Regions from separate parts of the Serratia sp. NPDC087055 genome, predicted to be linked through region 2. Evidence: predicted binding sites of a transcription regulator. Region 2 holds the regulator's gene; each other region holds the start of a gene.
The links. Region 2 encodes PurR, which represses purine synthesis genes. Its sites were predicted from a motif close to CANGCAAACGTTTGCNTG; they were not measured.
Positions count from the first base shown of each region.

Region 1: purM (phosphoribosylformylglycinamidine cyclo-ligase) is a predicted target of PurR. The motif match lies at 1,319-1,336, and genes of this name have one in related genera.
Region 3: serA (phosphoglycerate dehydrogenase) is a predicted target of PurR. The motif match lies at 1,213-1,230, and genes of this name have one in related genera.
Region 4: guaD (guanine deaminase) is a predicted target of PurR. The motif match lies at 1,053-1,070, and genes of this name have one in related genera.

Region 1 covers NZ_JBJDOG010000005.1:263,461-265,667, reverse strand. The annotation lists gene uraA (uracil permease) at 1-345, opposite strand, end outside; gene upp (uracil phosphoribosyltransferase) at 539-1,165, opposite strand; gene purM (phosphoribosylformylglycinamidine cyclo-ligase) at 1,421-2,207, shown strand, end outside.
Region 2 covers NZ_JBJDOG010000001.1:1,420,888-1,423,094, forward strand. The annotation lists gene sodB (superoxide dismutase [Fe]) at 1-178, shown strand, start outside; gene ACI2J2_RS06665 (YnhF family membrane protein) at 232-321, opposite strand; gene purR (HTH-type transcriptional repressor PurR) at 646-1,671, shown strand; gene punR (DNA-binding transcriptional activator PunR) at 1,668-2,207, opposite strand, start outside.
Region 3 covers NZ_JBJDOG010000007.1:181,709-183,915, reverse strand. The annotation lists gene ACI2J2_RS22805 (LysR family transcriptional regulator ArgP) at 1-127, opposite strand, end outside; gene rpiA (ribose-5-phosphate isomerase RpiA) at 331-987, shown strand; gene serA (phosphoglycerate dehydrogenase) at 1,313-2,207, shown strand, end outside.
Region 4 covers NZ_JBJDOG010000001.1:1,314,044-1,316,250, reverse strand. The annotation lists gene ACI2J2_RS06140 (ROK family protein) at 1-966, shown strand, start outside; gene guaD (guanine deaminase) at 1,281-2,207, shown strand, end outside.

The DNA.
Region 1 (2,207 bases), on a different contig from region 2:
CCAGCCGGTCCCGGCTTTTTTAACGATCAGCGCCACCAGGCAAAACAACACCCCGCACATGATGAAACCGCCCAGTGCGACCTCGTAGCCTAGCGGCAACAGCAGCAACACGGGGGAAATAAACGCGAAGCTGGAACCGAGATACGCCGGGATCTTGCCCTTACAGATAAACAGATACAGCAGCGTGCCGACGCCGTTAAACAACAGCACCGTCGCCGGGTTGATTTTGAACAGGATCGGCACCAACACGGTCGCACCAAACATGGCGAACAGATGTTGGAAACTGAGCGGAATAGTTTGCAGTAGCGGCGGGCGTTCGCTTACGCCTATCACACGACGGGTCATGGATGTTTTTCCTCTGCTATCCCCGTCATACTTGCCGCTGCCTCTGCGTTGGCTACGCTCAATCACCCGAATCACTTACCTAAGTAAGCTCATCGGGATTCTGTCGCTTGCCGCCTTGATGCAACATCAATTATTTGGGGGATAGATATATTTTATGCAAAAAAAACCGACTGATTAAAGTCGGCTTATTTTTTTATTTAGTACCAAATATCTTGTCGCCCGCATCACCCAGGCCCGGCACGATGTACCCCTTCTCGTTCAGGCACTGATCGATGGAGGCCGTGTACAGCTCAACATCCGGGTGCGCTTTCTCCAGCGCGGCAATACCTTCAGGTGCAGCAACCAATACCAGCACCTTGATGCTGTTGCAGCCGGCTTTCTTCAGCAGATCGATAGTCGCGATCATCGAACCACCGGTCGCCAGCATAGGGTCGACAACCAGCGCCAAACGCTCTTCAATATTGGAAACCAGCTTTTGGAAATACGGTACCGGCTCCAGCGTTTCCTCGTCACGGTAAACACCCACCACGCTGATACGCGCACTTGGGACGTTTTCCAACACCCCTTCCATCATACCCAGACCGGCACGCAGGATAGGCACAACGGTAATTTTTTTCCCTTTAATCTGATCTATTTCAACCGGGCCACACCAGCCATCGATGGTCACCTTCTCCGTTTCCAGATCGGCGGTTGCTTCATAGGTCAGCAAACTACCGACTTCCGAAGCCAACTCACGGAAGCGTTTGGTGCTGATGTCATTTTCACGCATCAGGCCAAGCTTGTGTTTCACCAGCGGGTGTTTCACCTCAACGATCTTCATCATTTTTCTCCTATTAAGGTGGTTGACGGCCAAAAAAATCGCCGGATTATACCTCCTTTTGCCGACAGCGCCACCCACAATAGCCCGATCGGGATCAACAAAAGATTGAATAACAGTATAGATGACGAAAAAGCAGAGCTGCCTCACAAGCCACTCGCAAACGTTTGCCTGCGCTGTTAGAATTGCCGCGCCTTATTCCGGAATCAAAGCCGGAAGCACAGTTTTCAAATCGCAAACCGTCGTGGGGATCGCGCAGTGACCGACAAAACCTCTCTCAGCTATAAAGACGCAGGTGTCGATATCGATGCTGGCAATGCATTGGTAGACCGCATCAAAGGTGTAGTTAAACAGACCCGCCGCCCGGAAGTCATGGGTGGACTGGGCGGTTTTGGCGCCCTGTGTGCGTTGCCGCAGAAATACCGCGAGCCAATACTGGTTTCCGGTACCGACGGCGTAGGCACCAAGCTGCGTCTGGCGATGGACCTGAAACGACACGACACCATCGGCATCGATCTGGTCGCAATGTGTGTGAACGACCTGGTAGTACAGGGCGCCGAGCCGCTGTTCTTCCTGGATTATTTTGCCACCGGTAAACTGGACGTGGACACCGCGGCCAGCGTGATCACCGGCATCGCCGAAGGCTGTAAGCAGTCTGGCTGTGCGCTGGTGGGGGGTGAAACCGCCGAAATGCCGGGTATGTACCACGGTGAAGATTACGACGTGGCCGGCTTCTGCGTTGGCGTAGTCGAAAAATCCGAGATCATCGACGGCAGCAAAGTGCAGTCCGGCGATGCCTTGATCGCCCTGGGCGCTTCCGGCCCGCACTCCAATGGCTACTCGCTGGTGCGCAAAATCCTGGAAGTCAGCAACACCGACCCAAGCACCACAGATCTGGACGGCAAACCGCTGGCTGACCATCTGCTGGCACCGACCAAGATTTATGTGAAATCCGTGCTGGAACTGATCGAGAAAATCGACGTGCACGCTATCGCCCACCTGACCGGCGGCGGTTTCTGGGAAAACATCCCACGCGTGCTGCCAG
Region 2 (2,207 bases):
GGCCATTGTCAGCACGTCGAACGCGGGCACGCCGCTGACCGGCGAAGATAAACCCTTGCTGACCGTCGACGTGTGGGAGCACGCCTACTACATCGATTACCGCAACGCCCGCCCGACTTACCTGGAGAACTTCTGGGCGCTGGTTAACTGGGCATTTGTGGAGAAAAATCTGGCATAGCGTGGGATAAGGCAAACAGGCGCACGAAGCGGCGCCTGTTTTTACTTCGGGGATCAGTTCAATGCTGCAGTGAAGCTAAAAGCAATAATCACGGCCAGCGCACAGACAGTGGTGAACAGTGACATTTTCAGATCGGTATCCATTACAACTCCTTTTCAGATTGGTTTTCCCAAGGATAAAAGGCACACAATTAATGCGTCAAACCATTTTCACACAGTTGGCCAATAAAATCTTGTTATCATTTCCCGGTTTATAATACCGATTACCTCTTCCCCTTTTGCTCAATATGGGACAAAATTCGCAGTTCACAACTGTGTACCGGCAAAAATGCCCCTCCTGACCAAGCGCTGACGACTTCAACACACTAAAAACTCAGTTTTCGCTTCTTTGGAGAAGGATCTACGCAGGCAAACGATTAACATCACACTTACATACTGCAACATGTGAGTTCAGGAGTCATTCTTTACATGGCAACGATTAAAGATGTGGCCAAACGCGCTGGCGTTTCCACCACCACCGTTTCGCACGTCATCAATAAGACTCGTTTCGTCGCCGAAGAGACTAAAGCGGCCGTGAGTGCCGCAATTAAAGAGCTGCATTATTCACCCAGCGCAGTGGCGCGCAGTCTGAAGGTCAATCACACCAAATCGATTGGCCTGCTGGCAACCTCCAGTGAAGCGCCCTACTTTGCTGAAGTGATCGAAGCGGTAGAAAACAGCTGCTACAGCAAAGGCTATACGCTGATACTGTGTAACTCGCACAACAATTTGGACAAACAGCGTGCCTATCTGGCAATGCTGGCGCAAAAGCGCGTCGATGGCTTGTTGGTGATGTGTTCAGAATATCCGGACCAATTGCTTGGGATGCTGGAAGATTACCGCAACATCCCAATGGTTGTCATGGACTGGGGCGCCGCACGCGGTGATTTTACTGATACCATCATTGATAACGCGTTCGAAGGTGGCTATCTGGCTGGGCGCTATCTGATCGAACGCGGACACCGCGATATCGGCGCCATTCCCGGCCAACTGTCACGTAACACTGGGGGCGGGCGCCATCAGGGCTTCTTAAAAGCGATGGAGGAAGCCCATATCGACGTGCGCGACGAGTGGATCGTCCAGGGTGACTTTGAGCCAGAATCCGGCTACAAGGCCATGCACCAGATACTGTCGCAGAAACAGCGTCCGACAGCGGTATTCTGTGGTGGCGATATCATGGCAATGGGGGCTATCTGCGCCGCCGATGAGCTTGGGCTACGCGTGCCTCAAGACATCTCGGTCATTGGCTACGATAACGTGCGCAATGCGCGCTATTTCACCCCGGCGCTGACCACTATTCATCAGCCCAAAGAGCGTTTGGGTGAGATGGCATTCACCATGTTGTTGGATCGCATCATCAGCAAGCGTGAAGAATCACAGGTGATTGAGGTGCATCCCAAGTTGGTTGAGCGCCGTTCGGTTGCTGACGGCCCGTTCATCGATTACCGCCGCTAGTCATTCGCGCCGGAAGCCACTGCGGTTTCCGGCGTCACTTCGCTTAACCATTCCTGATTCAACGTTTCACTGTCCCCTAAATAGTCCAACAGCCAGGCCATCGCCGGGGAAGGCGTATTTTGCTGCCACGTCAGGCAACAAGGGCTGGCTGGGAACGGCTCCTGCAACTGTAACGCCACCAGCTCGCCACGTTGTACTAACGGCAAGACCTGATGCGCAGGCATCATCCCGACACACAATCCGGCGCACAGGCAATCCACCGCCGACGACCAGTCCGGCACCACCAACCGCCGCTGGTTATCCAACGTCCAGGTGACACGCTTGGGGAGATTGCGTGAGGTATCCTCCAGGCAGAGCGATGGGAAAGGCCGTAGCTGATCATCGTTTAACACGCCATCCTGAGCCGCCAGTGGATGTTGCGGGCTGGCCACACACAACCAACGCATATCGCCCATATCGCGAAAGGCAAACCCACCGCCGACCGGCACGGCCCGTGTCGCACCTATCGCCATATCAGCACGCCCATCCACCAACGC
Region 3 (2,207 bases), on a different contig from region 2:
CCAACTGCTTGATGCGTTGGGATACTGCCGATTGGGTGATACAAAGTTTTTGCGCGGCGCGCTCAAAGCCACGCTCACGGATCACCGCGTCCAGCGCTTGTAGCGTTCGATAGTCTGGGCGTTTCATCGGAAAGATATCCCTTAAAGTAAATTGATACAGGCACTATGCCACATCTCTGGCGTTTTACAGGTGGAAAATCACCGGGGCATATTGCCGCGATGCGCCTAAAAATGCGGCTTAGGGCAAAGAAGTGTGATCCTGCCTGAGTGAAAAATAGCGATTTACCCTATAATACGCACACGTTTTCGTACAGAGGCAAGGGACATATTATGACGCAGGATGAACTGAAAAAAGCGGTTGGCTGGGCAGCGCTGGATTACGTTACCCCAGGCACCATCGTCGGTGTTGGCACGGGCTCGACCGCCGCCCATTTTATTGATGCACTCGGCTCGATCAAGCACCAAATCGAAGGGGCGGTGTCCAGCTCTGACGCTTCCACGGCCAAGCTGAAAAGCCTCGGCATCCACGTGTTCGACAGCAATGAAGTGGATTCGCTGGATATCTATGTCGATGGGGCCGATGAAATCAACCGCCAGATGCAGATGATCAAAGGCGGCGGCGCTGCGCTGACGCGTGAAAAAATCATTGCCGCCATTGCGCGTAAGTTTATCTGTATCGTCGATTCGACCAAGCAGGTCGACGTACTGGGTAAATTCCCGTTGCCCGTGGAAGTGATCCCGATGGCGCGTTCCTACGTCGCACGTGAGCTGGTGAAACTGGGCGGTCTGCCAGAGTATCGCCAGAATGTACTGACCGATAACGGCAACGTGATCCTCGATGTACATAACCTGAACATCGTCGATGCCATTGCGTTGGAAAATAAAATTAACGGTATTGCCGGCGTTGTCACTGTCGGTCTGTTCGCCAACCGTGGTGCCGATGTGGCGCTGGTTGGGACACCTGAGGGTGTGAAAGTCATCAAATAAAGAATCTCTCCGCAGGGGCGCAGCAGGCAGTGCCCCTGTGGTATAGGATCTTGGATCCCACCAGACCGAATAATTCACTGGCTAAAATATCTTTTATTAAAAGCGCCAAATTTGGTGACATATGTCACATTATGAGCGTTAGCTCCACGAAGCTCCTGTCTAATTCTTTCCCTATGGCATTTTCTACCAGAAACCGCAGACAACCCTGAGCCTTGTACTGACGGGCGGGCAATCGTTTGTATTGCCGCCTGCGTTATTTTTGTTATGTTGGATGGGTGCTGTTTGACAACAGCCGCTTCTGAAGTCTGAACATAGGGTCGGGTAAATGGCAAAAGTATCATTGGAGAAAGACAGGATTAAATTCCTGTTGGTGGAAGGGGTTCATCAGAGCACGGTAGATAATCTGCTGGCAGCCGGATATACCAACATTGAATATCACAAAGGTGCGTTAGACACCGAATCGCTTAAGGCATCCATTCGCGATGCTCACTTCGTCGGCATCCGATCGCGTACGCATCTGACCGAAGAGGTTTTCGCTGCCGCAGAAAAGCTGGTGGCGGTGGGGTGTTTCTGTATCGGTACTAACCAGGTTGATCTGAAAGCGGCGACCAAACGCGGCGTTCCGGTGTTTAACGCACCTTTCTCTAATACCCGATCCGTGGCCGAAATGGTGCTGGGCGAACTGCTGCTGATGCTGCGCGGTATTCCGTCCGCTAACGCCAAAGCGCACCGGGGTGAATGGCAAAAACTGGCCGTTGGCTCGTTTGAAGCGCGTGGTAAGAAGCTGGGAATTATTGGCTACGGTCATATCGGTACCCAGTTGGGCATCCTGGCCGAAGGCCTGGGCATGAAAGTGTTCTTTTACGATATTGAGAACAAGCTGCCATTAGGCAATGCACAGCAGGTTCGCCACCTGTCCGATTTGCTCAACATGAGCGACGTAGTGACGCTGCACGTGCCGGAAACTCCGTCGACCAAGAACATGATGGGTGCAGAAGAGCTGGCGCTGATGAAGCCAGGTTCTATTCTGATCAACGCCTCACGCGGCACAGTGGTTGATATCCCTGCGCTGTGTAACGTCCTGGCCAGCAAACACTTAGCCGGCGCGGCGATTGACGTGTTCCCGGAAGAGCCAGCTACCAACAGCGAGCCGTTTAACTCACCGCTGTGCGAGTTCGATAATGTGATCCTGACCCCGCACATTGGCGGTTCGACTCAGG
Region 4 (2,207 bases), 110 kb from region 2:
GGCCAACCGGCCACGCCGTTGACCCTGAACCCAGACAGTGCGTATTCCATCGGCATCCATCTGGATCATCAGTCACTGCTGATCATCGTCGTTGATCTGTCAGGCAGCGTTCGTTTCCACCGGCTGATTATGGTGCAAAAGCCGCAACCTGCTGCGACCTTGAAACTGATTTGTGATGTACTGCAAGAAATGCGCCAGCAGCCGGATCTGAGCTGGGGAAAAATGTTGGGGATCGGCGTTGTGATGCCGGGGCCGTTTGGCGTCGAAGGTATTTCCTCCGTTGGGCCGACCACGCTGAACGGCTGGGAAAATATTGATGTAGTGGCCGAACTTAACGCGCAGAGTGGCCTGCCGGTGACGCTCGAGAACGACGCCACCGTTGCGGCGATTGGCGAGCGTTTGCACGGTATCGCCAGGCAGCTTAATTCGTTTATTTATTTGTATCTTGGCACCGGGCTGGGGGCGGGGATTTTCACCGACGGCCGAATTTATACCGGCCATGCGCACAATGCTGGTGAGGTCGGCCACATGATTGTGCAACCGGGTGGCCGGGTGTGCTATTGCGGCAACCAGGGATGCCTGGAACGCTATGTGTCATTACAGGCGGCCTATGAGAGCTGCGGGTTGGATCCGATGCGCGCCAGACCGCAGGACTTACTGGCATTGCCGCAGGGGCAGATAGACACATGGCTGGATTCGGCGGTGCCGGCGTTACGTCAGGCGATCAACATTATTGAGTGTATGTTTGACGCTGAAGCCGTGATTATTGGCGGTCTGATGCCGGAAAGCCTTGTCGAGCAGCTCATCAAGCGGCTTGCGCCGTTGCACCGCTCGGTACGCAGTAAATACCTTGACGGTCTGCGGGTGCGGCTGGGGACGACGGGCGCGGATACTGCCGCATTAGGCGCCGCAGCCTTGCCCCTGTTTGATGAGTTTAACCCTCGCTATGAAGTGCTATTAAAGTAATAAATTCTATTACCCCCATTTGTATTCTTGCCCGATATTGGTGCGCGCGCTCAATTAATACAATATAAGCAAACGGTTGCTATTTAAATGCAACCGTTTGCTTATTCTTGGCTTATTTTCCTTGACTAAGAATATTGAGTGACTTGTTTTTATCGCTTTGTTTTTAAATGGAAATTATCAATAAAAAACCCATTGGCACGCTGATTGCTATTCTTAAACCAACACCTGCGATCGATAAAAAGACCGCGATCACGCCCTGGCCTGAATTGACTCAGCCGGGTGTTGTGCGCTGGTCTGTAGAGAAGGAAAGTAAAATGAGCATCCCATTCACCACGGCGATCCGTGGCAATTTCTTTGATATCACTGCCTGCGTGGATAACCCGCAACAGTTGAGTCGACAATTACGCCATCTTCCTGACGGATTAATTCTGCTGAATGAAGGCACCATTGTTTGGTTTGGTAGCTGGCAGCAGGGGGAGTCGCTATTGCCGCCGGGGTGCGAGGTTACCCATTACCGTGACAAACTGATCGTGCCGGGTTTTATCGACACCCATATTCATTATCCGCAAACCGAAATGATTGGTGCCTATGGCGATCAACTGCTGGCGTGGCTGAAAAACTATACTTTTCCGACAGAAAGCCAGTTTTGCTGTGAACAGCATTCCGACAAAATGTCGGCGTTTTTTCTACAACAACTGCTAAGCAATGGCACGACTACGGCACTGGTATTTGGCACTGTGCACCCGCAGTCGGTAGAAGCCTTGTTCAGTCAGGCAGCAGCACTCAATATGCGTTTGATCGCCGGCAAGGTGATGATGGATCGCCACGCCCCGGACGCCCTGTTGGAAACCCCGGAGGAGAGTTACCAACAAACACGTGCGTTGATTGAACGCTGGCACGGTAAGCAACGGCTGAGTTATGCCATTACACCGCGTTTCGCCCCTACCAGCACACCGGCCCTGTTGGCACAGGTGCAACGGCTGCGGGAAGAGTTTCCTGATGCCTATATGCACACCCACCTGAGTGAGAACCTGGATGAAGTGGCATGGGTGAAAGAACTGTTCCCGGACAGCCGCAGCTATCTGGATGTTTATCATCAGTATGGAATGACCGGGGAGCGGAGCGTTTTCGCCCATTGCCTGCATTTGGAAGAGCAAGAGTGGGACTGTCTATGCCAGACCCGCTCGGCGATCGCCTTTTGCCCGACCTCCAACCTGTTCCTTGGTAGTGGCCTGTTCAAT